4 regions of the Streptomyces sp. NPDC030296 genome follow, and region 1 is predicted to be linked to each of the others. Evidence: riboswitches for the same ligand, from Rfam matches in the RefSeq annotation. Region 1 holds a riboswitch; each other region holds the start of a gene.
What was found. A riboswitch is a leader RNA that binds a small molecule or an ion and turns the genes downstream of it on or off. The one in region 1 is predicted to bind cyclic di-AMP.

Region 1 (7,533 bases):
CGGACCGAGGTCCAGACCCGGGCCCAGGAGAACGCGGGGGCCGACTTCCCCGAGGGCACCGAGTTCAGCGGGTACGTCCGCATGCCCGGCACCGAGATGACGGAGCTCACGGTCAGCTTCACCGTGAGCACGACGGAGGCGCCGGCGAACCAGCGGATCTCGGCGCTCGAGGTGGCGAACGCCCTCAACGAACTGGCCGCCACCCGCGGCTGGCCCCCCTTCTACGGGACCCCCGCCCCCGCCCCGCTCAACTGACCCGACGCTCCACCCCGTACGCCCCACCGCTCACCCGAGCCCCGAGACCGATCCCCGTGGAGCCACGCTCCGCGGGGATTTTCGCTGTCAGCCGAGCGCCACCCCCATAAGGGACGTACGTCCTGTACATTTTTTGCAGAAGTCGATCAGAGGAGACTCCCATGCCCGCGAACCGCCCGTCGGCCCGCCATGTGCTCCCCGAATTCACCGAACGCACAGGCACGGGTCACCGAACGATGGATCCGTATGCCAAGTTGCTGGAGGAGCGGATCGTGTTCCTCGGGACACAGATCGACGACACGTCGGCGAACGACGTGATGGCACAGTTCATGCACCTGGAGTACCAGTCCCCGGAGCGGGACATCTGCCTGTACATCAACTCCCCCGGCGGCTCGTTCAGCGCGATGACGGCGATCTACGACACGATCCGGTTCGTCACCTGCGACGTGGAGACCGTCTGCCTCGGCCGGGCGGGGGCATCCGCCGCGGTGCTGCTGGCGGCGGGCACCCCGGGCAAGCGATCCGTGCTGCCGGGCGCACAGGTGGTGATCCATCAGCCGGCGCCGGCCGAGCCGGTCACCGGGCAGGCGAGCGATCTGGCGATCCAGGCCGCGGAACTGATGCGCAACCGCCGGCGGCTGGAGGAGATGCTCGTACGGCACACCGGGCAGAGCCACGAACGGATCAGCGGCGACATCGAGCGGGACAAGATCCTCGACGCGCACGGAGCCGTGGAGTACGGCCTGGCCGACCGGATCGTGCCGAGCCGCGAGGGCTCACGGGCGCTCCCCGGCTCGAGGTGAGCCGCCGATGCTCCCACCCGAACTGCCGCCGTTGCCCGCGCTGACGCGCGCCGAGGCGGAGTTGATCGACCGTTATCTGGACGTGGTCGACCTGCTGGGCCGGATCAACCCGGCCCGCCCCGGCGACACATATCGCGGGCTGCGGGCCGCGCAGGCCCTCGTCGGCAGAGCGACGGCGCTGCGCGACGCGCTCGAACTGATGCACGCGCGCGGTGAGAACGAGCTGCACGCCTCCACCCTGGCCCGTGCCCTGCGGGTCCTGGACGGGGAACGGCGGGCGGCCCGGGTCACCCTTCCGCCGGAACCCGAGGACTCCCCCGCGTGACCCCGAGGCCCCCCGCCTGAACCGATCGGGCGTCGTCCGCCGTACTACTGACGGACCCTCCGGTCCGGGTTTCGACCCACCGGACGGCCTATCCGGAACAACCCAACGGCCCACCCGCCCTCAGAATCGCCGGAGTTGCGCATCATGCCTGCAAGAGTGCCGGAATCCACCATTCCATTGCTGGTGCGGACACCCTCGACTCTGTGGACAGAACGACTGAAAAGGGTCTGTCCACCCGAACGGGCGAGTGGTGAGTAACACCACAAATCCCTGATTCTGTTGGGATTTTCGGACTTCCGTGCGCCAAGATCCCTTCCTGACGACAAGCCCCCGCCGCAGCGGCGGGGCGATCCGGGCGGACGCCGAGTCCTGCCGCCGTCCGGATGACCGGTCGACAGGAGTGGATCGGCAGGAGTGGAGGACCCAAGCACGACGGGTCGCCGGGACGGTCACGCCATGACCGGGTCGAGCAGCCCTTGGGGTGAAGCCGCGTCAGCGGCCGGGCAACTTCGCCAGCCCGAATCCGACAGGTCATCCTTCACAGGCGGCTGACGAAGGGTTGCGCATGTCTGCGCTCAATCGTGTCCCGTCGCTGTTGACCCGGGCCGGCACGGCGTCGGCTCTGACCATCGCCGCCGTCGGCGGCAGCATCGTGGTCCCGGGGGTCGCATCGGACGCCGAGGCCGCCTCAGTGGCGTCGAAGGCACTTCAGGTCGCGGCTTCCAAGAAGGGCTCCCCTTACAGGTACGGCGCGACGGGCCCCGGCAGGTTCGACTGCTCGGGACTGACGCTCTACTCGTTCAAGAAGGCGGGCAAGAAGCTGCCCCGTACTGCCCAGCAGCAGTACAACAAGACGAAGCACATCTCCGCGAGCAGCCGCAAGCTCGGAGACCTCGTCTTCTTCCACTCGGGATCGAACGTGTACCACGTCGGTATCTACGCGGGGAAGGGAAAGATCTGGCACTCGCCGAAGACGGGTGACGTCGTGCGACTGCAGAAGATCTGGACGAAGAGCGTCTGGTACGGCCGGGTCCGCTGACCCGTCGGAGGGCGGCCGGACCACCGGCCGCCCTCTCGGTCGTGCCCGGCCGCCCTCTCGGTCGTGCCCGGCCGCCCCCAGAGGCGCCCCCGGGCGCCTCTGGGCCCCCGGCCGCTCCCAGGCCGCTCCCCGACTGCGCCCGAACCCTCTTTCGCCTCGCCCGCAGGCGTGACACGGGCCCGGATGGTTACTCGTACAGCCATGGCCGACGAACGCATCAGCCCCGCTCGCAACGAGACGCCTCTCGAGCGGGCCGACCGCAACTTCTCCGAGTTGCTGCAGGAGCTGCGGGTCACCCAGACGGGGGTGCAGATCCTCTTCGCATTCCTGCTGACGCTGGCCTTCACCCCGCGATTTCCGGACCTGGACTCGTTCCAGCGCGCCACGTACGTCACCACACTGCTGCTGGCGGTCCTCGCGGCGGCCCTCTTCACCGCCCCGGCCGCCCTGCACCGCTCGCTGTTCCAGCAGAACGCCAAGCCCACCATCGTCCGGGTCTCGTCCCGGCTGGCCGGTGTCGGCCTGGGGGTGCTGATGCCGGCCTTCGCGGGGTCGGTCCTGCTCGTCGTGGACGTGACACTCGGCCGGGCCGCGGGCCTCACCGCCGGCGGTGGCACGCTCGTCGGCTGTCTGCTGCTGTGGGGCCTGCTCCCGAGGCTGGTGGGGCGCTCCGTCCGCGGGAACCGCACGCCCTCCGCGCCGCGCCCCGGCGGGACGGTCCCTGCCCAGGGGCGGGACTCCGTCAGGGCTCCTGCGGACCGCCTGCCCTGACCGGCTGCACGGGGACGGCCCACGGAAGCTCGATCGCCACCGTCTTGCCGCCCTCCCGCGTGGGTCTGACGCTCAGCCGCCCGCCGCACTCGGCGGTCAGCCAGCGGATGATGACCATGCCCCGCCCGTTGTCCTGCTGTACGGCGGCGGGCAGGCGTTTCGGGAAGCGCGGATGGCTGTCGGTGACGCCGATGTGCAGATGCTCGTCACGGTCGAGGACGAGGTCCACGGTGAACGTGGGTGACTGACCGAAGGTGTGCTGAACGGCGTTGGTGGCGAGTTCGGACACGATCAGGCGCACGGTGTCCGCGATGTCCGTGTCGCTCGGCAGGCCCCATTCGGCCAGCACGGTGGCGACGTATCTCCGGGCCGCGGACACCGAGGCGGGATCGCTCGGCAGAGTGACGGATGCTTCCAGGTGATCTGCCATGGCGGTGCGTCCCTTTCCCACGGGACCGATGTCCGACTGGGAGCGGATGATTCGAGTACGGTCCCGGACTGGTGCTTCGCGCCAGACTGCCACTACCTGGGCCGTCACGGGTGGCGATCCACCAAGATATGCATATATCTGTCGCTCGAAGCGGTGAACTCTCCGACGGCCGACCGTATTCGAGGGGCCCCTCGGGCCATCCTCTACCGTCACCCGACTTCGCGCGCCGGGCGGAAGGAGACACCCATGCAGTACGGTCCGGCGGTGCGCCGCCGCAAGCTCGGCGCCGAGTTGCGCCTCCTGCGCACCCGCGTCGGCATCACCAGCATCGAGGCCGCCCGTCTCGTGGGCTGGCACCAGTCGAAGGTGAGCCGCATCGAGACGGGTGCCAGCGGGGTGAAACCCGCGGACGTCCACCGACTGCTGGACGCCTACGCGATCGACGACACCGAGTTACGCGAACTGCTGATGGCGCTGGCGGGCTCCGAGGACGGGGGCGGACGGCACAACTGGTGGCACGCGTACCGAGGGGTGCTGCCGCCGACGTACCGGGACTTCATCAGTCTGGAGTCGCAGGCGAGCGGGATGCGTACCCTGGAGACCTCGGTCGTGCCGGGTCTGCTGCAGATCCCCGAGTACGCCCGAGCGGTGACACGGGCCGCGGTGGAGGGGCTGGAAGACGACAAACTCGACGCTCTCGTGGAAGTGCGGCTCGCGCGGCAGGACGTTCTGCGCGGACGTCCACCGATGGAGCTGAGCGCCGTGCTCGACGAGGGCGTTCTGCGGCGTGAGGTCGGCGGGCCCGAGGTCATGGCCCGTCAGCTGGAGCAGTTGGTCGAAGCGGCGCGTCTGCCTCAAGTGAGGCTGCAGGTGCTGCCGTTCACTGCCGGGGCACACATCGGCATCACCGGTCCTTTCGTAATCTTCTCATTTCGGAGCACGTCCGATCTGGACGTGGTTGTTCTCGACCACTTGACGAGTAGCCTCTACCTCGAACGGAAAGAAGACCTCAAGGCTTATGTCGAGGCCTTCAACACCCTTCAGATCCACGCCCTTTCGCCCGAGGACTCGTTGGATTACATCGCCGGACTGGCTCAGGGCTAGCTTCCGGCGCGTAAGGAGGCACCATGTCAGCTCTGCCTCGGAACGTACCCACCAGTACCGCACTACGCGGTGTGCGGTGGCTGCGCAGCAGCCGCAGCACGGGGATGAACAACTGTGTGGAAACGGCCCGTCCCGGGTCCGGCCGGCTGGCCGGACTGGTGGCCGTGCGCGACTCGAAGAACACGGCGGGGCCCGCCCTGCTGTTCACCCCCGAGGCATGGGAGGGATTCGTCACCACGCTTCGGTGAGCACCACCGACCGCACCACCGGTTCCGCTTCTGGCGACGCACGGCCGCGACGCCGACTCACGGTCGCGTATCGCCGATGATTCCCACGGCTCGGTCGATCTGCCCCTCGGTGAGATCCGCCCGGGCGGTCAATCGCAGCCTCGAGATGCCGTCGGGCACGGACGGTGGGCGGAAACAGCCGACGGCGAGACCCGCCGCCCGGCAGTCCGCCGCCCACCGCACCGCCTGATCCGGAGACGGCGCCCGTACGGACACCACGGCGGCGTCGGGCCGCACCGCTTCATGGCCCGACGCCGTCAGCCGTGTGTGCAGCGCCCGCGCCACCTCACGGGCCCGGGCCGCCCGCTCCGGCTCACGGCGCAGCAGCCTGAGCGCGGCGAGGGCGGCGCCCGTCGCCGCCGGGGCGAGCCCGGTGTCGAAGATGAACGTCCGGGCCGCGTTGACCAGGTGGTCGATCACCTTCGCCGGTCCGAGGACGGCACCGCCCTGGCTGCCCAGCGACTTCGACAGGGTGACCGTCACGACGACATCGGGTGCTCCGGCGAGCCCCGCCGCGTGCGGCGCGCCCCTGCCGCCGTCGCCGAGGACACCGAGCCCGTGGGCGTCGTCCACGACGAGACCGGCGCCGTACGCGCGGCACGCCTCGGCCAGCCCGGCCAGCGGGGCGGCGTCGCCGTCCACCGAGAACACCGTGTCGGAGACCGCGATCGCGGGCCCCTTGGCCGTGCCGAGCGCCTTGCGGACCGCGTCCGGGTCGGCGTGCTCGACGACCTGCGTGGTCCCGCGGGCCAGTCGGCAGCCGTCGATCAGGGAGGCGTGGTTGCCCGCGTCGGACACGACCAGCGAGCCGTGCGGGGCGAGCGCGGTGACGGCGGCGAGGTTGGCGGCGTAGCCGGAGGAGAAGACGAGGGCGGCCTCGAAGCCGCAGAAGGCGGCCAGTTCGCGCTCCAGTTCGCCGTGGAGTTCGGTGGTGCCGGTGACCAGCCGGGAGCCGGTCGCCCCGCCGCCCCAGGTGCGTGCCGCCTCGGCCGCGCCCTCGATGATCTCGGGGTGGTGGGCCAGCCCCAGGTAGTCGTTGCTCGCGAGGTCGAGCAGGGGCGAGTCGGCGGGGCGGGGGCGCAGGGTCCGTACGAGCCCGGCGCGGCGGCGCGCCGACGCCTGCTCGTCGATCCAGCCGAACGCCATGAGTCCTCCGGGGGTCGCGTGGGCAGCCCTCGGCGCCGGTGCTGTCATCGGGCAGCGCGGCAGGGGCTTTTGTAGGCAGTGCACAGACACTAACGGGACGGCCGGTCGCCCACGATGTGGCGATACCCACACGTCGATCCGACTCTGTTGTCCGAAGTCTCCTTGGCCGGGAGCGGTCCGGTAGGACAGGATCGGCTCTCATGGACCTGCTGAACACGCTGGTGGACAAGGGGCTCCGGCGCGAGCCGCTGAGCCGTGCCGAGGCGCTCGCCGTTCTCGGCACCTCCGACGACGACCTGCTCGACGTGGTGGCCGCGGCCGGAAAGGTGCGCAGGCACTGGTTCGGGCGACGAGTGAAACTGAACTATCTCGTCAACCTGAAGTCCGGGCTGTGTCCCGAGGACTGCTCGTACTGCTCCCAGCGGCTCGGCTCGACGGCCGGGATCCTCAAGTACACCTGGCTGAAGCCCGAGGAGGCGTCGAAGGCCGCCGCGGCCGGTCTCGCCGGCGGCGCCAAGCGGGTGTGTCTGGTGGCGTCCGGGCGCGGCCCGACGGACCGTGACGTCGACCGGGTCGCGGGCACCATCAAGGCCATCAAGGAGGAGAACGAGGGCGTCGAGGTGTGCGCCTGTCTGGGTCTGCTCTCCGACGGTCAGGCCGAACGGCTGCGCGAGGCGGGCGCGGACGCCTACAACCACAACCTCAACACGTCGGAGTCGACGTACGGGGAGATCACGACCACCCACACGTACGCCGATCGGGTGGACACCGTGCAGAAGGCGCACGCGGCGGGTCTGTCGGCGTGCTCCGGTCTGATCGCGGGCATGGGCGAGACCGACGAGGACCTCGTCGACGTCGTCTTCTCGCTGCGTGAACTGGACCCGGACTCGGTGCCGGTCAACTTCCTGATCCCGTTCGAGGGCACCCCGCTGGCCAAGGAGTGGAACCTCACGCCCCAGCGGTGCCTGCGGATCCTCGCCATGGTGCGGTTCGTCTGCCCGGACGTCGAGGTGCGCATCGCCGGTGGCCGCGAGGTGCATCTGCGGACGATGCAGCCGCTCGCGCTGCACCTGGCAAACTCGATCTTCCTCGGCGACTACCTCACGAGCGAGGGTCAGGCCGGCAAGGCCGACCTGGAGATGATCGCGGACGCCGGGTTCCAGGTGGAGGGCGCCGATCAGATCACGCTGCCGGAGCACCGGGCGGCCGGGGGCGGCTGCGGGTCCCACGAGAGCGCCGGGTGCGGTGCTCATGAGGGCGGCGGCTGCGGGTCCCACGAGGGCGGTGGCGGGTGCGGGTCGCACGAGGGAGGCGGCGTCTGCGGTTCCGCGGCCACCTCCTCCTCCGCGGCGGCCCCGCAGGCGGGCGAGGCC
Region 2 (7,533 bases), on a different contig from region 1:
AGGGCCAGCCAGTGGCGGTCGGCGGCGGAGACGGCGGGGCCGGGGCCGGGGACCGTGGGGACGTAGCGGATGAGGACGACGTCGCCGACCGGCCTCGTCTCCACCAGCCGCAGCCGGCTCCTCGGGCCTCCCGGGTACGCGCCCGTCCCGAACATCCGCGGCGCCTCGGCCTCGCCCACGAACACCGGTGCGACGGCCAGCTGCAGTTCGTCCGCGAGGCCCTGCTGGAGCAGCTGGGTGTGGACGCGTCCGCCGCCCTCGACCATCAGCCGCCCCACGCCGCGTACGTCACCGAGGTGGTCGAGGACGGCGGACCACTCCAGGTCGGGGCCGACGGACACCACGTCCACGCCGGCCGGGCCGGTCGGCAGGCCCAGCGTGCGGAGGTGTTCCGCGCCCTTGTCCGTGGTGTACACCACCTTCTCGCCGCCGGTGTGCCAGAACTGGGCGTTCGGGTCCAGATCGCCGGACGCGCTGACCGTGACCTTGAGCGGGTACTCGGGCAGGCCGGCGGCGACGCGGGCGGCGCGCCGTTCGGGGGAGTTCACCAGCAGCCGGGGGTTGTCGGTGCGCAGGGTGCCGGCGCCGATCAGGATGGCGTCGCTGGCCGCGCGCACCTCGTCGACCCGGTCGAAGTCGGTCGGGCCCGACAGGAGCAGCCGCTCGGGCCCGGTGTCGTCCAGGTAGCCGTCGAGGGAGACGGCGGCGGACAACAGGACATAGGGCTGGGGCATGGAGACGCTCCCTGGTCTGGCTGGCTGAAGTGACGGGCTGACGGGCTGGAACGACGGGCTGACGGGCTGGAACGACGGGCTGACCGGCCGGGCGTGGTTCAACTTTTAAACAATAACTACACTGTACGTATGACGACCCGCTGGCTCACCCCCGAGGAACAGCGTGCCTGGCGCGCCTACCTCGCCGCGAGCACGCTCCTGGAGGACGCGCTCGACCGGCAGCTCCAGCAGGAGGCGGGCATGCCGCACCTCTACTACGCGGTGCTGGCCGTGCTCTCGGACGCGCCGGACCGGCGTATGCGGATGACCGATCTCGCCGAGCACGCGAAGATCACGCGCAGTCGGCTGACGTACGTCGTGACCCGGCTGGAGAAGGACGGGGTGGTCCGGCGCGAGAACTGCCAGTGGGACAAGCGCGGGAGCATCGCCGTCCTGACCGACGAGGGCCTCGCCCTGCTGGAGCGGCTGGCGCCCGGGCATGTGGAGTCGGTCCGCAAGGCGGTCTTCGACCACCTCACCCCCGAGCAGGTCGGCCAGTTCGAGGAGATCTGCTCGGCCATCGCGGCGGCGATCGAGGGGGAGGAGGCCCAGCAGAACGGCCCCGACGACCTGCCGTGGCGCCGCCGCTCCTGCCCCTCGGGCCAGTGACCCCGCCCGACCCTGTCGCCCGGTGACGAGGGATGAGGGGGCGGCCTTTATTCCCCCCATCCCTTCAATGTGACGCATCCCAAAACTGGTTGCCTACTGGTTGCTTGAAATTTGAAGCAGGGGATAGGGTCGCGGCGAGCGCTGTGATTCAAAACTGAAGCACAGCGGCAGTCACACCCAGGACCGGAGAACCCGCATGCCCGACTTCCCCGCTGCCACCCCGCGTGCCCGCGTCCGGGTACCGCTGCGCTTCCAGGACGGCTACGGCGTCGACGCCGAGATGGTCACCTTCCACGGCCTCGTCGACGGCCGTGAGCACCTGGCGATCGTGGTCGGCGACCCCGCCCCCGGCACGGCCCCGCTGGTCCGGATGCACTCCGAGTGCCTGACCGGCGACGTCTTCGGCTCGGCCCGCTGCGACTGCGGTCCCCAGCTGCGCGAGGCGGTGGAGCGGATCGCCGACCAGGGCGGGGTGCTCCTCTACCTCCGCCAGGAGGGCCGCGGCATCGGCCTCTACAACAAGCTCGACGCGTACGCCCTCCAGGACCAGGGCCTCGACACCTACGAGGCGAACACGGCGCTAGGGCTGCCGGAGGACGCCCGCGACTACACGGCTGCGGCCCAGATGCTGGGCGCCCTCGGCATCGACGAGCTGGACCTGCTCTCCAACAACCCCGACAAGGCGCGGCAACTGCGCGACCTCGGCGTCGGCGTCCGGCACCGCGTCCCCACCGGCGTCTTCACCACCGCCCACAACGTCCGCTACCTCCGGGCGAAGGTCCTCACCACCCAGCACACCCTGCCCCTGGCGGAACTGACGGCGGGTTGAACGCCCGGCCGGGACGCCGGCGGGGGGCCTCTGGGGTCTTTCGTTTGGATCATGCCGACTTCGGCAACGGTGCCTTGACTGCTCCGGTGAGCGGGGCGTGACGCGCGTGCCACGCCCCGCGGCCCAGGCGTGATCCAAACGACAGGCCCTGGGCTACGCCCGCGCCCTCGTGCGGTTCCTGCCCGTCCTCCTCGTCGTCAGCGGCCTCTGCTACGACCACTTCATGCCGCGTGACTCAGGGCCGTCCCCTTCTTCACCGCGGCGCAGACCGCGGTACAGCAGCGTGGGCGAGGAGGGCGCGCTCACCGAGATCTCGACCGAGGCGGACGCGCTCACCGAGATCTCGACCGTCGCCACCGTCGCCGTCCTGGCCGTGGCCGTCAACCGACTCGTCCGGCGCAGTGACGCCCGCCTCGCCACGGCCCGCGAGATCGCGGAGGCGGCGCAGCGGGCCGTCCTGCCGAGGCCCCAGGAGCGGATCGGGGAGGGCTGGAGATCGCGGCGCGGTACGAGGCCGTGCAGGGCGTGGCCTCGATCGGCGGCGATCTGTACGCGGTGCAGAACTCCCCCCACGGTCTACGGCTGATCGCGGGGGACGTACGCGGCAGGGGGCTCGGCGCGGTGGCGGCGGTGGCCGTGCTGATCGGCGCGTTCCGGGAGGCGGCCGAGCAGGAGTCGACCCTGGAGGCCGTGGCCCAGCGGCTGGAGCGGGCGCTCGCACGGGAGGTCACCAGGCGGGACCCCCGCGCGGCGGGACCCCACCGTGCCGTACGAGGGGTTTGTGACGGCCGTCCTCGCGGAGTTCCCGCCCGGCGCCGGACTGGGCCGTATCTCAACCGGCGTCATCCGGCTCCGCTGCTGCTCCACGCCGACGGCGCTCTGGGGACCCTCGACACCCCGTGGACCGCGCTGCCGCTCGGCCTCGACGAGCTGGGCACCTGGCCGGACCGCGCGGAGGAGGTCGTGTTCCCGGCCGGCGCGACGCTGCTGTTCTCCACGGACGGCCTGTCCGAGGCGCGGAACGCGGACGGCGTCTTCTCCGACCCGGCCGCCCGGCTCGCCGGCCGTACTTCCCCGCCCCGCGCGCCCTGTGACGACGCTCGCCGAAGAGGTCCGCGAGCACACCGGCGACGGAGCCGCGGACGACATGGCGCTGTTGGCCGCGCACCGCCCCTGAGGAATTTCACTGAGCGTGCCCACCCGAACCCCCTCCGCATTACAACTGACGCACCGTCAGCGCGACTGGAGCGTCCGAGGCGGGGTCAACTCGCCCGTTTTCCACCGCTGATGACCCGTAAGTCCAGCGCAGAAAGCCGAACGATCATTCAGAATCGCTTGGAATGCCGCCCCCGCGTCTATTAACGTTCGATAACGCAGCGCGGTCGTCCCAGCCGTCACAAGAGGCGGCTCCGTGCTCACGCGCCGAATCCCGTAGGGAACCGGGGAACCACCACCCTGGGGTGAATCGCGCGCAAACCGCCGTGGGAGCACGTTCGGTTTACGCGCGTAGGAGACCTTCCGCTCCGAACCCGTCAGCTAACCCGGTAGGCGAAGGAAGGAAAGGAGTACGCCCCACGTGGCGTCCAACCGGTCCGCGACCGAAGCCCCGTTCGTGCCGAGCCAACGCAGCGGCGAACCAGAGACCTTCGGCTTCGGCAGCTACGACAGCGAGAACGAGGGCCCCTTCCAGGAGTGGAACCCCACCGCGGAGTCCCTCCGCCCCGTCCGCGGTCGGCACCGTGTGGCCAAGACCAAGCAGCGTGGCGGGTTCGCCCGTAGCTCCACGGTTCTCGGCGTCGGCGTCATAGCCGCCGTCAGTGGCGCCGGCATGGCCAGCGCCCAGAGCGGCAAGGCCCCGGTGGCCATCTCCATGCCGGACATGCCGAACGTGGGCTCGGTCTTCGAGGACGATGACGCCGCCGACGAGCCCGAGGGCTCGACCGCCCCGCTCAGCCAGGCCGGCCTCATCGCCGCCGACACCCAGCAGGGCACCACCGACGCCGGTGAGGCGCTGCGCGCGCGCATCATGCAGCAGGCCGAGTCCCAGCAGGACGCGTTCGACCTGAAGGCCGCCGAGGCCGCCCAGACCGCCGCCGCGAAGAAGGCCGCGGACCAGGCCGCCGAGGAGAAGAAGGAAGCCGAGGCCAAGGAGGCCGCCGCCAAGAAGAAGGCGGAGGAAGAGGCCGCGAAGAAGAAGGAAGCCGAGCGCCTGGCCGCCCTGGCCAAGCAGTACACGCTGCCGACCTCCTCGTACACGATCACCTCCACCTTCGGCCAGGCCGGCCCCTACTGGTCCTCCGGCTACCACACCGGCCTCGACTTCGCCGCCCCCACGGGCACCCTCCTCAAGGCCGTCCACAGCGGCACGATCACGCAGGCGGGCTGGGACGGCTCGTACGGCTACAAGACCGTGCTCACGCTCGACGACGGCACCGAGATCTGGTACGCCCACCAGTCCTCCATCAGCGTCAGCGTCGGCCAGAAGGTCGGCACGGGCGACGTCATCGGCCGCGTCGGCGCCACGGGCAACGTCACCGGCGCCCACTGCCACCTGGAGGTCCACACGGCCGGCTCGGGCACCGGCATCGACCCGGCGGCGTGGCTGCGCAGCAAGGGCCTGACCGTCTGACCTCGGCCCCGCCCGAGACGAATGTGGCGCCGCGTGAGGCCAAGGCCTGACGCGGCGTCCGTCATGTCACCCGGAATGCGACCGTCGGACCGGGTGGTTGAAGCAACACATGACTTCTCTTCGCAAGCTGGGCACGTCCGACCTCGAGGTCTTTCCGCTCTCCCTCGGCGGCAACGTCTTCGGCTGGACGGCGGACGAAACAGAGTCCTTCGCCGTCCTGGACGCCTACGCCGAGGCCGGCGGCAACTTCATCGACACCGCCGACTCCTACTCCGCGTGGGTCGACGGCAACACGGGCGGTGAGTCCGAGACGATCATCGGCAGGTGGGTGAAGGCCCGCGGCAACCGGGCCGACGTGGTGATCGCGACGAAGGTCAGCCAGCACCCCGAGTACCAGGGCCTCTCCGCCGCCACCATCAAGGCCGCCGCGGACGCTTCGCTGGCCCGCCTGGGCACCGACCACATCGACCTCTACTACACGCACTTCGACAGGCCCGAGGTGCCCGTGGAGGAGATCATCACCGCCCTCGACGACCTCGTGAGGGCGGGCAAGGTCCGCGCGATCGCCGCGTCCAACATCACCCCCGAGCGCCTCCAGGCATCCCTGGACTTCTCGGCCCGCGAGGGCCTGGCCCGCTATGTGGCGCTCCAGCCCCACTACAACCTGGTCTCCCGCGACACCTACGAGGGCGCCCTCCAGTCGGTGGCCGCCGACGCGGGCCTCTCCGCAGTCCCCTACTTCGCCCTGGCCAAGGGCTTCCTCACCGGCAAGTACCGCCCCGGCACCACGGTCGACAGCCCCCGCGCCGCCGGCGCCGGCGCCTACCTGGACACCCCGAGGGGCCCCCGCGTCCTCGCCGCCCTCGACGAGATCGCCCGCTCCAGGAACGCCGAGATCGCCACGATCGCCCTGTCCTGGCTCGCGTCCCAGCCGACGGTAACCGCCCCCATCACCTCGGCCCGCACCACCACCCAACTCCCCCCACTCCTGGCAGCAGCCGACCTCACCCTCACTCCGGAGGAACTGAAGACCCTGACAGAGGCATCGGAGTAACCCGCACCGCGACGGCGCAAGCCCCAGGGACGGGCCCGCCGCACACGGACGACCCGACGCATGTCGCCGGGGCGCCGCAGGCCCCGCGGCGGGTGTGCCGCGTACGGACGCAAGGGGGTGTGCCGGGGGGTGTCCGCCCGCAGCGGTTGGCGCGTCAACGGGTCCCGCTTCCCGAGAAACCGATTCCGCGCCGTTCCGAGGATGGACACCCCCCGGCGCGCCCCCGACCCACCCCGCACCCGAGGGCGCCCCAGCCCCCACAAGCCGCAAGCAACCCACCCACCGCTAAGACCAGTACGGCCGATACGGCACAGCCGAAACCGCCGGATACGGCGACGCCGCCCCAGCCCCGTGCCCAAGCCCCGGCCCCTGGCCGTACCCATACCCGTACCCGTATCCGTACCCCGGCCAAGGCAACGGCATCGACGGCCCCGGCGCAGCCACCGGCACCACCCCCCGCCCCGCGTAGGCCAACGCCGGCCGAGCCAGCTCCCGCCGCCGCCACAGCTCGAACAGCAGCTGCCGCTCGCGGAGCACGAAGTCACTCCCGCCCCGCCCCAACCGCCCCCGCCGCCGCAGAAAGGCCAGCGACGTCGCGTACACCTCGTACTCCGCGACGACCCGGGCACCAGCCTTGCCGAAGTGGTACGACGCGTAGTCCCGCGCCACCCGCCGGGCCCGCATCGACCCCAGCACGAACGGCTCGGGCGGCGTCAGCCACCCCGCCGCCGCGTACACCGGCAGTTCCTCCCGCACGGCCCGCAGCTCCCGCTGCCGCACCCAGATCGACAACCACGTCAGCAGCCCGAACATCGGCACCATGAACACCGCGTAGACCGCGAAGAACCCGTACTCCCCGAACGCCGCGGACCCGTTCCAGACCGCGTGCATGCCCATCGCGAGCAGGAGCCCGCCGACCGGTACCAGCACCCGCCGCACGGGCTGCCGTTCCCCGGCCCTGGCCGCGATCCCGAACCCGATGCCGGTGAGCACGGTGAACAAGGGGTGCGCGAACGGCGACATGATCACCCGCACGAAGAACGTCGCGGCGGTGACCGACGCGAGCCCGCTCCCCCCGCTGAGCTGGTCCGTTCCGAACGCGGTCCCGAGGTACAGGATGTTCTCGGTGAAGGCGAACCCGGTCGCGGTGACGCCCGCGATCACCACCCCGTCGACGAGGCCCGTGAAGTTCCGCCGCCGGAACAGGAAGATCAACAGCACGGCCGCGGCCTTGGCGGTCTCCTCGACGACGGGCGCTATGACGGTGGCGCCGAGGGTGTCGGCGTGCGACGGGTCGGCGGTGGCCGTGGCTATCCACTGGGTGGCGAAGCTGTTCGCCACGATCGCGATGAGCGCCGCCGCGCACGCCCCCCAGGCGAACGCGAACAGCATGTTCTTCCAGGGCCCGGGTTCCACCTGGTCCAGCCACCGGAACGCGGCCACGAGCAGCGGTACGGGCAGCACCGCGAGCCCCAGCCCGACGAGGAACCCCTCGGTGCCGGTCTGCTCGCGGACGAGCGCCAGGATGACGAGCCCGGACAGGGCGAGCAGTGCGATGAGAGAGCCGTACTTGACGCTCTTCCGCTGCCACCAGCGCGGGGGCCTGAACGCACCTGCCCCGGCGGTGCCGCTGGGGTGC
Region 3 (7,533 bases), on a different contig from region 1:
AATGCCCGTTTCCTACGACCGCGAAACCCGTTGAAGATTGTCGCGCGCGCATACCGCCGGGTACAGTCACCGCACTGCTCTGCCAGCCCCTGTCGTCGAGGCGAAAGAGAAGTTGGTGAACGATCGTCACCCGTCGGGGACCGCAACATCCCCGGCTCCGGCCTCCGATGCCGACCCGGCGCACTACGCGTCGTACGGCCACCAAGGAGCCGGTTACGGCGACTTCACCACCTACGGCGATTACTCCGCCACTGGTTTTGACTCCGGCACGGGTGCCCAGGCGAACGCCACCGGAACCTTCGAGACCGACCCTCTTTTCGGTGACCTTCCCGGCAATGACGAGGGCACCGGCTCCTACGACGCCTCCCAGTGGTCCACGGGCAGCCACCAGACGCTGAACTACGACCCGTATGCCGCGCAGCACCAGGCCGCGTACGACACGGGCAACTACGACTCGACGTCCTGGTCCGCCGGTTACGTGCATCTCGCCCAGGTCCCGGGCCAGTCGCAGGGCCCGGACGCCAGCGGCCAGTGGGACGCGAGCGGCTGGCTGCAGGCCGAACAGCTCGGCCAGAACGATCAGTTGGACGCCGACCAGACCCAGCAATGGGTCGGGGTGCAGCACTTCGCGACGGGCGTGTTCGACGCCACGCAGTGGAACACCGACGGCGCGCAGGCCGCCGACGAGCACGACGGCGGCGCCGCCGAGTCGTACGACCACGGCGACAGTGCCCCCGAGGTGCCCGAAGCGCACGAGCACCCCTCCCCGGAGGCCGTGGAGTTCGCCCAGCAGGCGACCGCCACCTTCGAGCACCTCGCCCCGTACGACGACGATCAAGCCCTCTCCGATGACGGCGAGTTCGAGCACGGCCGGGCCGCGCTCCTCGACGACCAGGAGGAGGCCGCCCCGACCGCCGCGGCGAGCCCGGGCCGGGCGGCCACTCGCGCGGCCTCGCGGTCACGTCGTCGCGCTCCGGCCAAACGTTCCGCCCTGCTGACGGTGGCCGTGCCCTCGGCATGCGTCATGGGTGTCGCCGGTATCGCGGCGGCCTCGGTCGGCATCGGTGGAGGCGAGACGGAGACGACGGCGGCCACCAAGTCGGACGCCACCGCCGTGAAGCCGTCCGCCGCCAACAACCAGCTCGACACCCAGCTGGAGAGCCTGTCCGCCGAGGCGGACGACTTCGCCGACCGGGCGAGCCGTACGCAGGAGCGCATCGACCTGAAGGCCCAGCAGGAGCTGGAGCAGAAGAAGGCGGCGGCCGAGGCGGCCCGCAAGGAGCGGCTGCGGCCGAAGTTCGCGCTGCCCGTCGCCAAGCACGGGCTCAGCGCGTACTACGGGCAGTCCGGCGTCAACTGGATGTCGCTGCACACCGGTATCGACTTCCCCGTCTCATACGGCACGCCGGTGATGGCCGCGACCGACGGCACCGTGCGCACGCAGTGGAACCCGGCCTACGGCAACATGGTCATCGTGACCGCCAAGGACGGCACCGAGACCTGGTACTGCCACCTCTCCACGTACAAGGTCGCCTCCGGTGCGACGGTCAAGGCCGGCGATGTCATCGCCTACTCGGGCAACTCGGGCAACTCGACCGGCCCGCACCTGCACTTCGAGGTCCACCCCGCGGGCGGCTCGGCCATAGACCCCCTGCCGTGGCTGCGCAGCCACGGACTGGACCCGACGTAACCGTCACCGACCGGCACCAACACGACAACCGGGCCCCTGCTGAGCAGGGGCCCGAGTCATGTCACCGGAGGCGGAGGCTCGTCACCGAGCCTCGGGTCGCTACAGCTTCTCCACCGGCGCGTACCGCAGCAGCAGCCGCTTCGGCTTGGCGTCACCGAAGTCGATCGTCGCCTCCCCGTTGGCCCCCGTGCCCTTGACCGCGATGACCGTGCCGAGGCCGAACTGGTCGTGGGTGACGCGGTCGCCGACGGCGAGGGAGACCACCGGCTTCTCGTTGGTGCGACGGGTGGCGAAGCCGGACGCGCCCGAGGCGGAGGAACGGGAGCGCGACGACGACAACGACGACGCGATCCCGCCGACCGGCCCCGAGGACATCGGCGCGGAGCCGCCCTTGCGCTTCCACTCCAGGTAGCTCGCCGGGATCTCCTCCAGGAAGCGGGACGGCGGGTTGTACGACGGCTGCCCCCAGGCGCTGCGCATCGACGACCGGGTGAGATAGAGCCGCTCCCGCGCGCGGGTGATGCCGACGTAGGCGAGGCGGCGCTCCTCCTCCAGCTCCTTGGTCTGGCCCAGGGCACGCATGTGCGGGAAGACCCCGTCCTCCATGCCCGTCAGGAAGACGACGGGGAACTCCAGGCCCTTGGCGGTGTGGAGGGTCATGAGCGTGATGACGCCCGAGCCGTCCTCGTCCTCGTCGGGGATCTGGTCGGAGTCGGCGACCAGGGCGACCCGCTCCAGGAACTCGGCGAGACTGGCCGGGGTCGCGCCCTCGCCTTCCGCCGCGCCGGCCTCCTGCTCGAACTCCAGGGCCACGGCCGCGAGTTCCTGGAGGTTCTCGATGCGGGTCTCGTCCTGCGGGTCGGTGGACGCCTGCAACTCGGCCAGATAGCCCGTGCGCTCGAGGACCGCCTCCAGGACGGTCGCGGGACCTGCGCCGGACTCGACGACGGTCCGCAGGTCCTCCATCAGCGTGTTGAACCGCTTGACCGCGTTCGTCGACCGGGCGGCCATGCCGTATGCCTCGTCGACGCGCTTCAGCGCCTGCGGGAAGCTGATCTTCTCGCGCTGGGAGAGGGCGTCGATCATCGCCTCGGCACGGTCACCGATGCCCCGCTTGGGGACGTTCAGGATGCGGCGCAGCGGGACCGAGTCCTCCGGGTTGGCGAGAACACGCAGGTAGGCCAGGACGTCCCGGACCTCCTTGCGCTCGTAGAAGCGGACGCCGCCGACGACCTTGTAGGGCAGGCCGACGCGGATGAAGACTTCTTCGAACACACGGGACTGGGCGTTGGTCCGGTAGAAGACGGCGACGTCCCCGGCCTTCGCGTGGCCCGCGTCCGTGAGGCGGTCTATCTCGTCGGCGACGAACTGGGCCTCGTCGTGCTCGGTGTCGGCGACGTACCCGGTGATCTGCGCGCCGGCGCCCGCGTTGGTCCACAGGTTCTTGGGGCGGCGGGACTCGTTGCGCTCGATGACGGCGTTGGCGGCGGAGAGGATCGTCTGCGTCGAGCGGTAGTTCTGTTCGAGCAGGATCGTCGTCGCGTTCGGGTAGTCCTCCTCGAATTGGAGGATGTTGCGGATCGTCGCGCCGCGGAAGGCGTAGATCGACTGGTCGGCGTCACCGACGACGCACAGCTCGGCGGGCTGGATGTCGTACTCGCTGGGGGGCACGTCGACGGGGTGCTCGGAGGTGCCGACCAGCTCCCTGACCAGGGCGTACTGGGCGTGGTTGGTGTCCTGGTACTCGTCGACGAGGACGTGACGGAAACGACGGCGGTAGTGCTCGGCGACATCCGGGAAGGCGCGCAGCAGATTGACCGTCGTCATGATCAGGTCGTCGAAGTCGAGCGCGTTCGCCTCGCGGAGGCGGGACTGGTAGAGCGCGTAGGCCTGCGCGAGGGTCTTCTCGAAGCCGTCGGTGGCCTGGGCGGCGAAGTCCTCCTCGTCGATCAGCTCGTTCTTCAGGTTGCTGATCTTGGCGCTGAAGGACTTGGGCGGGAAGCGCTTGGGGTCGAGGTCCAGATCACGGCAGACCAGGGCCATCAGGCGCTTGCTGTCGGCGGCGTCGTAGATCGAGAAGGATGAGGTGAAGCCCAGCTTCTTGCTCTCGCGGCGCAGGATGCGGACGCAGGCGCTGTGGAAGGTCATGACCCACATCGCGTTCGCCCGCGGCCCGACGAGCTGCTCGACACGCTCCTTCATCTCACCCGCGGCCTTGTTGGTGAAGGTGATCGCGAGGATCTGGCCCGGATGGACGTTCCGCTCGCCGAGCAGGTGGGCGATGCGGTGGGTGAGCACGCGGGTCTTGCCTGAGCCGGCGCCGGCCACGATGAGCAGGGGGGAGCCGGCGTGCACGACGGCCGCGCGCTGGTTCTCGTTCAGCCCGTCCAGGAGGGCGGCCGCGTCGATCGCGGGGCGTGGGGCGCCGTCGCGGTAGTAGGCGTCCCGGTCCGGCGGCACGTCGAACTTCCCGCCGAACAGATCGTCCGGAATCGACTCCGGCACATGATCGTCCTCGGGCGGCGGCGGGGGCTCCTCGTCACGGCCGCGGGGGGCCTGGAGGTCCGCCAGGAAGCTGTCGTCAAAGAGGCTGCTCATCGCTCTCCGAGTCTAGGCGCCCCCACTGACAGCGAGGGGCCGCCCCGGGAAGTCCGTGGGCACGCTCCGGGCCGCGCCCCGTGGAGCCGTGGGCCATCGGTCGCACGCACCCCATCACGGTGAGCGACCGAACGTAGCACCTATCGTGTCCGCGAGGCCAAGGTCACGAAAACGTATCGGGCATATCGAACATCAACCTTCACACGGACCACACCAGTTGGCTAGCGTCTTGGGTCAGGCCGTACGACCCAACCGGCGAACGTCGCCGGGCCGCACGGCCTCCGCCGAGTCCGGTGCGCCCCTCCACGGCAGCCGGAGCCGGGGACCCACCGACCTCTGGGGTGAATCGACCCGACCGCCGTACGCGGCGAGGGCCGTAGGGCAAACCTTCCGAAAGCTTGCGCCCGAACCCGACAGCTAACTCGGTAGGCGGACTACGGAAGGAGTCGCCGAACCATGGCGCCGCACCGCAAGCCGCGTCCGGCCGGCCGGACGCGCGCGGGCATCCGCACCCCCGCTCTCGCCACCGCCGCCCTCACCTCCGTGGCCCTGCTCTCCCAGACGGCCACCGCCGCCCCTTCGACCGACGACAAGCCGAGTCTGGAGGAGATCGAGAAGAAGGTAGGCGATCTCTACCGCCAGGCGGAGACGGCGACCGAGAAGTACAACGCGGTCAAGGAGAAGACCGCAAAGCAGAAGAAACAGGTCGACAACCTCCTCGACGACGTCGCGAAGCGGACGGAAAAGCTCAACGAAGCGCGCGGCGAACTGGGTTCGTACGCGGCCGCCCAGTACCGGACGGGCGCGGCCGCCCCCGACACGGCGGCCCTGCTCCTGGCGGACGACCCGCAGGAGTACTTCGCCCAGAACCAGTTGATGGACCGGCTGACGGACCGCCAGCAGGAGTCCGTCGACGAGTACGTCGCGCAGCAGGCGGAGACCTCGCAGCGGCGCCAGGAGGCGTCCGAGGGCCTGGAACAGCTCACCGAGTCGCAGAACGCCCTCAAGTCCAGCAAGGCCAAGGTCCAGGCGAAGCTCGCCGCGGCCCGCGAACTGCTCTCCCAGCTCACCGCCGAGGAGAAGGCCAGGCTCGCGGACATCGAGCAGCGGAAGCAGGAGGAGGCCGACCGCAAGGCGGAGGAGCTGGCGCGGCAGCAGGCGGCGGCCGAGTCACGGGCCGAGTCACCCCAGGAGACGCAGGAGGCCCCTCAGGACACCTCCGCCTCAACCTCCCCGTCCACATCCACCCGGACCACGACGACGGTCGAGGACTCGACCTACGCCACGAAGGCCGCCAAGGCCCTCGCCTTCGCCCGTGCGCAGATCGGCAAGCCGTACGTCTGGGGCGCCACCGGTCCCGGCTCCTACGACTGCTCCGGCCTCACCCAGGCCGCCTGGAAGGCCGCCGGCGTCGACCTCCCCCGCACCACCTACGACCAGGTCAACGCCGGTACGACCGTCTCACTCCCCGCCGCCCGTCCCGGAGACCTGATCTTCTTCTACGACAACATCGGCCACGTCGGCCTCTACATCGGCAACGGCATGATGATCCACGCCCCGAAGCCGGGCACCTACGTCCGCGAGGAGTCGATCTTCTACGACGGCGAGTCCTCCATCCACAGCGTGGTGCGGCCGGCGTAACCGTCGAGCGGCCGGTTCGCGGGGAGGCGTGCCGGCTCAGGTCCAGAGCACCGCGATGAAGACGTTCGCCATGGTGAGTGCGCCCACCAGCCCGAACAGCGACTTGTCCACGGTCTCCTCGTCGCGCTTGACGTACACCAGCCCCAGGATCACGACCAGCAGCGCCATCTTGACGCCGATCTTGATGTTGTTGACGGGCTGGTCGTCCGCCTGGTTGAGGCCGACGAGGATCGCTCCGGTGATCAACATGGTGAGCGCGCCGTGCAGCATGGCGGGGACGAAGAGGGCGGTGCCCTGGCCCATGGCCTTCATCTGGGTGAGGAAACCGCCCAGGAGAGCGGCGATCCCGATGATGTGGAGCGCGACGAAGAGGTGGATGAGTACGTCCATGGCCGGAGCCTAATGAGGAGGCGACGACCGGCCGGGCACCGGGGGCGGGGTGCTTCACTGGCGTGAGGCGCTTCCGGACGCGGAGGACTTCCGGACGCGGAGGACTTCCGGGCGCGGGAGGCTCCCGGAGGCGGGGGCTTCAAGCGGTCACCTCGGCGACGTCGCCAGGGCCGAGACTGGGTCGCTGGAGCGTCCACGACGTCCGTAAACGTGGCAGAACAGCCGCTCCGGGCTGCCGGGAGCTTCCGGGCGCGGCCAGTGGGTGACGTCGACCGCGAGGACGAAGCGGTCGTTGGCCGCCTTGGGCTGCGGCAGCACCGCCAGGGCGTGGCGAAGCGCGTACGCATCGATGCGTGCGCAGTTCAGCGCGTCACTCGAGTGGCCGGCGTCGCCGGAGGGGCGGCGCGGGGCGATGTACCCCGTGGCGGGACAGCGGCGGTGCCGCTTCGTCGGCGCGTGGCATGATCGACGACGGCAGCGCGATCGACCCCAAGCCTTGCTTTTCGAATCCAAGACCCTGCGCCGCAAGTGGTGGCGATGGAATCGATCTTGCATATATGCGCCCCATAGCACCGTCTCGCCCCGTCCCGGCCGGGAATCGCCGCATCGGTCATCGCGCAGTGTGATTACGACGGCGCCAGGGCGAGATCGCGGTCACATACGGTCACCTCGCGGTCGGTGCGCGCCACTTCCGTACAACGCGTTACCGGCCCGACACAGTCAGGTTTAGCGTCCTCCTTCAGGTGACCGGCTCCCCACCGCCGCCCGGGCCAGGGGCGGCAGTCGGACACCACCGCCGAGAAAGTCCGGCGGCGTCCCGCTCCCCCCTGTGCGGGCCGCCGCCGGATGCGTCACCGCTCCCCCAGGCGGTCCGTGCGCTCCGACGTACGGACGGCGGTCGTACGAGAGGACTTGGAGTCCCACGTGGCAGCGCACCGCAAGCCCAGACAGCGCTCGCTCGGCGGCCCGACGGTCCGCACGGCCGCGACCCTCGCGCTCGCCGGCGCGGCGACCGCGACCGGTTTCGACGGTACCGGGCACGCCGACCCTCACCTCACGCCCGAGCAGCTCAAGGCGAAGGTGGACAAGCTGTACGAGGAGGCGGAAGTCGCCACCGACAAGTACAACGGAGCCAAGGAGAAGGCTGACAAGGCGCAGATGAAACTGGAGGAACTGCGCGACCAGGCGGCCCGCCGCACCGACCGGCTCAACTC
Region 4 (7,533 bases), on a different contig from region 1:
GAAACGGTCCCGGTCCTTCACGGGCATGTCCCACTTCCCCTTCCTACGGGCCCAACGTGCGTACGTCCCCGCACACGGTACGGGACCGGGTACGGGGACGTACGTGCGACGCTTCCTACTGCCGCCCTACGGGGTCAGCCCTTGCTGTGCCCGTGGCGAGCAGGTCAGCCCTTGAAGCGCGGGAAGGCGCTGCGGCCGGCGTACACCGCGGCGTCGTCGAGGATCTCCTCGATGCGCAGCAGCTGGTTGTACTTGGCGACGCGGTCCGAGCGGGCCGGGGCGCCGGTCTTGATCTGGCCGCAGTTCACGGCGACGGCGAGGTCGGCGATGGTGACGTCCTCGGTCTCGCCGGAGCGGTGGGACATCATGCACTTGAAGCCGTTGCGCTGGGCCAGCTCGACGGCGTCCAGGGTCTCGGTGAGCGAGCCGATCTGGTTGACCTTGACGAGCAGCGCGTTGGCCGCGCCCTCCTCGATGCCGCGGGCGAGGCGCTCGGGGTTGGTGACGAACAGGTCGTCGCCGACGAGCTGCACCTTGTCGCCGAGGCGCTCGGTGATGGTCTTCCAGCCGTCCCAGTCGTCCTCGAACAGCGGGTCCTCGATGGAGACGAGCGGGTACGCGTCGACGAGCTCCGCGTAGTAGTCCGTCATCTCGGCGGCGGTGCGCTCCTTGCCCTCGAAGACGTAGACGCCGTCCTTGTAGAACTCGGAGGCGGCGACGTCGAGCGCCAGGGCGATCTGCTCGCCGGGGGTGTAGCCGGCCTCGTTGACGGCCTCGAGGATGAGGTCGAGGGCGGCGCGGTTGGAGTCCAGGTTCGGGGCGAAGCCGCCCTCGTCGCCGAGGCCGGTGTTCAGGCCCTTGCGCTTCAGGACCTTCTTGAGGGTGTGGTAGACCTCGGCGCCCCAGCGCAGCGCCTCGGAGAAGGACTCCGCGCCGATCGGGGCGATCATGAACTCCTGGATGTCCACGTTGGTGTCGGCGTGCGAGCCGCCGTTCAGGATGTTCATCATCGGAACGGGCAGCAGGTGCGCGTTCGGGCCGCCCAGGTAGCGGAAGAGCGGGAGGTCGCTGGCCTCGGAGGCGGCGTGGGCGACGGCGAGGGAGACGCCGAGGATGGCGTTGGCGCCGAGGGAGCCCTTGTTGTCGGTGGCGTCCAGGTCGAACATGGCCTGGTCGATCAGGCGCTGCTCGGTGGCGTCGTAGCCGACCAGCTCCGGGCCGATCTGCTCGATCACGGCGAGGACGGCCTTCTCGACGCCCTTGCCGAGGTAGCGGTTCGGGTCGCCGTCACGGAGCTCGATGGCCTCGAAGGCGCCCGTGGAGGCGCCGGACGGGACGGCGGCACGACCGGTGCTGCCGTCGTCGAGGCCGACCTCGACCTCGACCGTGGGGTTGCCTCGGGAGTCCAGGATTTCCCGGGCTACGACGACGTCGATGGACGGCACGAGCATCTCCTTCTTGGGATGTGACGCGTTGGTGCGGGGCCACGGGGGCCGTGCGACTAGAGCCTAACCGCCCCGGGGCCGTCGGCAGCCGACCGACCGTCCCGTGGACAGACAGACCGTACCCATTGTTCCAGCTCGGAACAAAGGGGGGTGGGCAGGAAAGTGAACAGAAGGGGGAGCGCGACGGCCCCGGACACAGAAAAACCCCGCCCCGGTGCGTACGGGGGAATGCGCACCGGGGCGGGGAGCCCGTGGGGACGGGGGACGGCCCTCACGAGGTCTTCACTCAGGAGGACACGGCTGTGAGCGGACCCCGGTTCAGCCGGGGAGCGGCCTTTTTTTCGGCCCGGCCGAACCGCGGTCCCGGCCAGGCCGCGGCGGACCCCAGGGGCCCGGCCGCGGCGACCGTCCGGAACCGGCCGTCAGCTCAGGTGGAGCTGCTGGCCGGGGTAGATGAAGTCGGCGTCGTCGATGATGTCCTTGTTCAGCTCGAAGAGCTTCTCCCAGCCACCCTTGACGTTCTTCTTCGCGGCGATGCTGCTGAGGGTGTCGCCCTTGACGACCTTGTACTCGCCGTCGCCCTTCTTGACCTTCTTGCCGGTCGGGGTCTCGACGGTGGCGCGCTCGGAGGAACGCGAGGCGCGGGTCTCCTGGGTGCTCTTCTGCGAGGAGGAAGAGGACGAGGAGGGGCTCGAGCCGGAGTTGCCGGAGGAGGCGGCGGCACCGTCGTACGAGGCGCCGGACAGGCCCTTGCCGCAGACCGGCCAGGCACCCTTGCCCTGGCCCGCGAGGACCTTCTCGGCGATGGCGATCTGCTGGGCCTTGCTGGCCTGGTCGGCGGTGGAGGCGTACTGCGTACCGCCGTAAGCGGCCCAGGTGGAGGCCGAGAACTGCAGACCGCCGTAGTAGCCGTTGCCGGTGTTGATGGTCCAGTCGCCGCCGGACTCGCACTGGGCGACGGCGTCCCACTCGGACGCGGTGGCGGCGGAGGCGCTGCCGGCCGCCATGAGCGGGGCGGCTATCGCGGCGGCGCCGGTGACACCGGCGACGGCGATGGCGCGGGCGGTCTTGGACGGACGGCGGTGCTTGCCCTTGCTGGAAAACAGCATGGAGTGATCCCCTCACCGACGCCTACGAGGTGAGCTGTCGGGTTCGGGCCGGTTGAGTTGCCCGGCCGCACCCGCTCGCCTTTCGGCTCACGTGATGCGGCTTCACCCCGAGCCGGTGCCGGCGGTGTGACCCCAAGGGCCTCAACCGCCGGACCCGGCACAAACCTTGGGTCCCCCGCTCCTGCCTACGGCGCTTGACGCGACGACTGTTCCGAGCGGCCGTCGGCAGGATTCGGCGTGACGACCGCAGGGGCCCGCTGTGGCGAGCGGTCACGACCGTAAACACGTGATTCGCCGAATTTCAAAGACGATCAGGGGGTCTGTGATTCATCTCCCACCGAGATCAAAACGGGCATTAAGGGGCGAACCGTGACCCGAACTGCCGCTACTTTTCGCCCGTTTCGGCACCGACTTCCAGGGTCTGACCGGGAAGGATGAGGTCCGGGTCGGTCCCGACCGTGCCCTCGTTCTCGGCGTACAGCTCCCGCCACCCGCCGGTCAGCTCAAGGGAGTCGGCGATGGCCGTCAGACTGTCCCCGGGGCGGACGGTGTACGAGCCGTCGACAGCCTCGCGGGACGCGTCGCCGCCACGGGAGGCATGACGGCCGGTGGAGGCGTCGCCACGGGAGTCGGCCACGTCCGTGTGGACGCCCTCCTCGGCGCTGGCGCCACGGTGGCGACCGGTGCCGGCGTCGGCATCGCCGCTGGTGGAAGGGGTGTCGCCCGGCGTGGAGTTGTCCGAGTCGCCATTCTTGGCGTCGACCTCGGCCGAGCTGCCGGATTCCTGCGAACCGCCGACGCGGCCGGAGCCCGAGGACTCAGCGGACTCGGAGGAGTCGCCCGCGTCCGCGTCGGCCTTGGCGGAGTCCCCGGAGGCACGAGAGGACGAATCCGACGAACCGGACAAGTCAGATGACTCCGAGGAATCAGACGAGTCGCTGGACTTGGTGGAGATGCCCGACGAGTTGGACGAACCGGACGAATCACCAGAGCTGGACGAATCGCCCGCCACCCCGGTGTTCACGTCGGCCGAGGCGGAGTCGCCGTCGAGGTTGTGGAGGAGTCCGCAGGTCGACCAGGCGCCCACACCCTGGTCGTCGAGGATCCTCTCGGCGACCGCGATTTGCTGCGAACGGCTGGCCTGGTCGGGGCTGGTCGCGTAGTCGAGGCCGCCGTGGTTCTCCCAGTCGGCCTGGGAGATCTGGAGGCCGCCGTAGCGTCCGTTCCCGGTGTCCGCGCTCCAGGAGCCGCCGCTCTCGCACTCCGCCACCTGGTCCCAGGTGGTTCCACTGGCCGCACTCGCGCCGGTGGCGCCGAGGAGCGGGATGGCGATGGCGGAGCCGGTCACTCCCGCCGCGACGAGGAGTGCCGGAGCCTGACGGGGGCGACGGTGACGACCGTTCCCGGAGAGCATGCGGTTGCCTTTCACGCGACAGCAGAGATCTGTGCGAGGGATGTGACGACCCTTCGCACTGACGTGTGAACGTAGCCGTAGACGATCAGTTGTCACAAGTTAATGCAGCGGAGATCACGTGAAGATCACGAACTTGAGGGTGCGTCACCTTCGGCCGCTGATCCTGATAAGGGCACAGGCCGTTCATCAGCCCTGACGCGGTGTGAACTCGACGGGAAGGGTGCGCAGTCCGCGCATGATGAGCCCGCCGCGCCAGCGCAGGTCCGCCGGGTCGGCGGCGAGCCGCAGGTCGGGCAGGCGGGTGAGGAGCGTCGCCAGCGCGGTCTGCCCCTCCAGGCGGGCGAGGGGCGCGCCCAGGCAGTAGTGGATGCCGTGGCCGTAGCCGAGGTGCTGGTTGTCGCGGCGGGACAGGTCGAGGGTGTCGGGGTCGGCGAAACGGGCGGGGTCGCGGTCGGCCGCCGCGAGGACCACCAGCACCGGGTCGCCGGGGGCGATGTCCTGCCCGCCGACGGTGAGCGGCCGCGTGGCGAACCGCCAGGTGGCCAGCTCCACCGGCCCGTCGTAGCGGAGGAGTTCCTCGACACCGGTCTCCAGCAGGGCGGTCTCGCCCGCGGCGAGGGAGGTCTGGAGGCGGGCGCGCTGCTCGGGGTGGGTGAGGAGGGCGTAGGTGCCGTTGCCGATGAGGTTGACGGTGGTCTCGAAACCGGCGAACAGAAGGATGAAGGCCATGGCGGCGGCCTCGTTCTCGGTGAGGTGCTCACCGTGGTCCGAGGCGCGGATGAGACCGGAGATGAGGTCCTCGCCGGGGCCGGGTTCGGCGGGCAGCGCCTCGCGCTTGCGGTGGATGAGGTCCGCGAGATAGCCGCGCATCTTCTTCACCGACCTCGCGACCCCGCCACGCGGCCCGCCGCCGTGCCGGATCATCATGCCCGCCCAGTCCCGGAAGTCGTCCTGGTCCTCGCGGGGGACGCCGAGCAGGTCGCAGATCGCGTAGATGGGCAGCGGGAAGGCGAACTCGTGGATGAGGTCGGCCTCGCCCTTCTCGGCGAACCGGTCGATGAGGTCGTCCGTCAGCTCCTGGACCCTGGGGGCGAACTCGGCGACCCGGCGCGGTGTGAAGGCCTTGGAGACGAGGCGGCGCAGCCGGGTGTGGTCCGGCGGGTCGATGTTCAGCAGATGCGTCATCAGCTCGGCCTTGCGCTCACCGGGGATACCGGTCTTGCCCTTGGCGTGCGCGGGCTCGTCGTGATGCGCCGGGTTCTTGGACAGACGCTGGTCGGCGAGGGCCTGCTTGGCGTCGGCGTACCGGGTGACCAGCCAGGCCTCCACACCGCTGGGCAGCTTCGTACGGTGCACGGGCGCGTGCTCACGGAGCCAGGCGTAGGCGGGATAGGGGTCGGTGGCGAACTCCCAGGTGAACAGGGCGGGCGCCGGGGCCGGGGCGGAGGCCTGGTCGGGGGCCGGCTGCGGCTGGGAGCGCGGCTGCGGCTGGGAGTGCGGCGGGTGGGGCTGGTTGGTCACTCGTCGACGGTATCGGGCTGGTCGCCGGGGGGTACGGGCAGCAGGCCCAGGTCGCGCATGGCGTGGTACTGATCCAGTTCGGCGGCCCTGTGGAGCCACTTGTCGGCCTCGTCGATGTCCCCGCGCCGACGGTGGTACTGCGACAACCAGTAGGCGGCGTCACCACTGCCCTGTGCGGCGTCCTCGTGGAGCAGGTTCCTCACCTCGTCGGAGGGGTGGTCGCCCTCGCGAAGGAGGAGGGCGCCGAGATGGCGGGACGCGGCAGGGTGGCCCGCCTCCTTGGCCTCACGGAACAGCCGCTCCGCCTCCTCGTCGTGGTCGCCGAGGCTGTGCAGGTACGCGGCGAGCGCGTGCACGGCGTGGGCGTCCCCGAGCGCCGCACCGCGGCGGAGCCAGAACTCCGCGTTCGTGCTCTTCCGGTAGTACAGGGCCCGGCCCAGGCTCGTGGACGCCTCCTCGTGACCGGACCGGACCGCCCTGACGAACCAGCGCAGCGCGTCAGCCTGTCCGGACCCCAGCAGCAGATCGCCCAGCTCGTGCGCCGCCGCCCCGTCCCCCGCCTCGGCGGCCGTGCGCAGCCACAGCTCGGCGCGCTCGCGGTGCAACCGCCCCGCCTCGCGCGCCGCCTCGACGCTTCCGCCCTGCGCGGCGATCTCCAGGTACCGGATCGCGGCCGCCTCGTCCCCGGCGTCCACCAGATGCGCCGCCCACGCCTCGGCGGCCTCGCGGTGGCCGGCCTCCGCGGCCCGGCGGACCAGGTCCGCGCGTTCGTCCCCGCCCACACGCTCGGCGAGGGCGACCATCAGGTCCGGTTCGCCCGCCTCCATCCGCGGGCGCAACGCCGCGCGAGCCGCGTCCAGCACGGCCTCACGGTCGATCCGCGCGCCCCCCTCCGCCGCGTCCAGCAACAGCCACCACACCCCGTCCGGCACCGGTTCCAGGTCCTCCGCGCGCAGGGCCTCCGCGACCAGCGCCCCGTACGCCCGCCAGGTGCGGTGTTCCTCACCGGCCACGAGCAGGCCCGAGACCCCGAACATGCGGGTGGTGGCCCAGGTGAGGGCGTCCTCGAAGGACTCGCGTTCCTCCGCGCCGTACTGCTCCTGCACCTGTCTGAGCAGCTCCGTCGGTACGGCGCCCTTCACTCCGCACCGCGCCAGGTCGACGGCGGCCCGGACCAGGAGCTGTCCGCGCGGGTGCTCCAGCTTCGTCCCCGGCCGCCGCCACTCCTCGTACATGGTGTGCCCGATCGCGAAGTAGGACGCGGCGCCTTCTTTGCCGCTCCACATGTACGCCGGGTACGCGCGCGGGTCGTCGAGATCCTTGAGGCGGTCCAGCTCCGCGTCGCTCCACTCCCGGGGCACTTCGACCGTGCGGGCCTTGGTCAGGGCGAGGCCGACGCTGTCGCTCCTCATCCGGCGCCGGTAGTACTCCTCGGAGCTCATCGTGCCGAGCAGGACCACGCCGAGGCCGGCGAGCCGCCCCAACAGCCTCCGGTCCAGCCCGCCCTCGCCGAAGTGGTCGGTCAACTCGTCCAGCCAGATGACGTACCTGCCCGGCTCGCCCTTCAGCGCGGCGAGCACCGCCCGCAGATCCTCCGCCGGGTCCGGGGCGTACAGCCGGTACCCCTCCAGGGACCGCACCCCGTGCCACGCGGTGTACGACTTGCCCACGTACCGTTCGCCGAGAACCAGTACCAGCCCGCTGTGCGCGAGTTTGGCGCGCAGGTCCGCGTCGCAGTCGCGGGGCACGTACGGCGGTACGTCGGCCTGGCCCGGTATGTGCCGGGTCGGGCCGACGCCGAACTCCAGGGGCTTTACCTCGCCGACCGGCCGCCACTCGGCCGGGTCGAGCACACTGCCGTAGCGGTCGTGCTCGACGCCGGTGGCGCGGTCCTCGGGGGCTCCGGCGGGGCGTTCACCGGCCGAGGGCCCCTGTGAGATGTGGCCGATGCGGCCGGCCTGGATGAAGATGCCGTTGCTGACGTTGCCGGTGTAGGCGTTGCCTATGTCGCCCCCGGCGGCGATGGACCTGCTGCCCGTGGCCT

Region 2: it holds a riboswitch for cyclic di-AMP, as region 1 does, so the genes downstream of both, ACZ4Z3_RS38465 (M23 family metallopeptidase) here and ACZ4Z3_RS17585 (C40 family peptidase) in region 1, are expected to answer to the same signal.
Region 3: it holds a riboswitch for cyclic di-AMP, as region 1 does, so the genes downstream of both, ACZ4Z3_RS08960 (C40 family peptidase) here and ACZ4Z3_RS17585 (C40 family peptidase) in region 1, are expected to answer to the same signal.
Region 4: it holds a riboswitch for cyclic di-AMP, as region 1 does, so the genes downstream of both, ACZ4Z3_RS29855 (transglycosylase family protein) here and ACZ4Z3_RS17585 (C40 family peptidase) in region 1, are expected to answer to the same signal.

Annotation. Positions count from the first base shown of each region.
Region 1 is NZ_JBVICQ010000005.1:483,894-491,426, forward strand. It holds gene ACZ4Z3_RS17570 (hypothetical protein) at 1-255, shown strand, start outside; gene ACZ4Z3_RS17575 (ATP-dependent Clp protease proteolytic subunit) at 417-1,058, shown strand; gene ACZ4Z3_RS17580 (hypothetical protein) at 1,066-1,383, shown strand; cyclic di-AMP (ydaO/yuaA leader) riboswitch at 1,747-1,945, shown strand; gene ACZ4Z3_RS17585 (C40 family peptidase) at 1,949-2,422, shown strand; gene ACZ4Z3_RS17590 (DUF6328 family protein) at 2,624-3,193, shown strand; gene ACZ4Z3_RS17595 (ATP-binding protein) at 3,165-3,623, opposite strand; gene ACZ4Z3_RS17600 (helix-turn-helix domain-containing protein) at 3,870-4,727, shown strand; gene ACZ4Z3_RS17605 (DUF397 domain-containing protein) at 4,751-4,975, shown strand; gene ACZ4Z3_RS17610 (8-amino-7-oxononanoate synthase) at 5,033-6,160, opposite strand; gene bioB (biotin synthase BioB) at 6,361-7,533, shown strand, end outside.
Region 2 is NZ_JBVICQ010000021.1:53,770-61,302, forward strand. It holds gene ACZ4Z3_RS38440 (dihydrofolate reductase family protein) at 1-734, opposite strand, end outside; gene ACZ4Z3_RS38445 (MarR family winged helix-turn-helix transcriptional regulator) at 864-1,382, shown strand; gene ACZ4Z3_RS38450 (GTP cyclohydrolase II) at 1,579-2,211, shown strand; gene ACZ4Z3_RS38455 (hypothetical protein) at 2,381-2,797, shown strand; gene ACZ4Z3_RS38460 (SpoIIE family protein phosphatase) at 2,833-3,573, shown strand; cyclic di-AMP (ydaO/yuaA leader) riboswitch at 3,622-3,777, shown strand; gene ACZ4Z3_RS38465 (M23 family metallopeptidase) at 3,788-4,840, shown strand; gene ACZ4Z3_RS38470 (aldo/keto reductase) at 4,950-5,894, shown strand; gene ACZ4Z3_RS38475 (PrsW family intramembrane metalloprotease) at 6,180-7,533, opposite strand, start outside.
Region 3 is NZ_JBVICQ010000003.1:194,082-201,614, reverse strand. It holds gene ACZ4Z3_RS08970 (M23 family metallopeptidase) at 116-1,690, shown strand; gene pcrA (DNA helicase PcrA) at 1,790-4,288, opposite strand; cyclic di-AMP (ydaO/yuaA leader) riboswitch at 4,561-4,735, shown strand; gene ACZ4Z3_RS08960 (C40 family peptidase) at 4,745-5,929, shown strand; gene ACZ4Z3_RS08955 (hypothetical protein) at 5,966-6,319, opposite strand; partial or broken gene ACZ4Z3_RS08950 (transposase) at 6,500-6,703, opposite strand; gene ACZ4Z3_RS08945 (C40 family peptidase) at 7,244-7,533, shown strand, end outside.
Region 4 is NZ_JBVICQ010000011.1:159,189-166,721, reverse strand. It holds gene ACZ4Z3_RS29865 (FtsB family cell division protein) at 1-27, opposite strand, end outside; gene eno (phosphopyruvate hydratase) at 165-1,445, opposite strand; gene ACZ4Z3_RS29855 (transglycosylase family protein) at 1,868-2,554, opposite strand; cyclic di-AMP (ydaO/yuaA leader) riboswitch at 2,559-2,757, opposite strand; gene ACZ4Z3_RS29850 (transglycosylase family protein) at 2,940-3,968, opposite strand; gene ACZ4Z3_RS29845 (cytochrome P450 family protein) at 4,155-5,489, opposite strand; gene ACZ4Z3_RS29840 (tetratricopeptide repeat protein) at 5,486-7,533, opposite strand, start outside.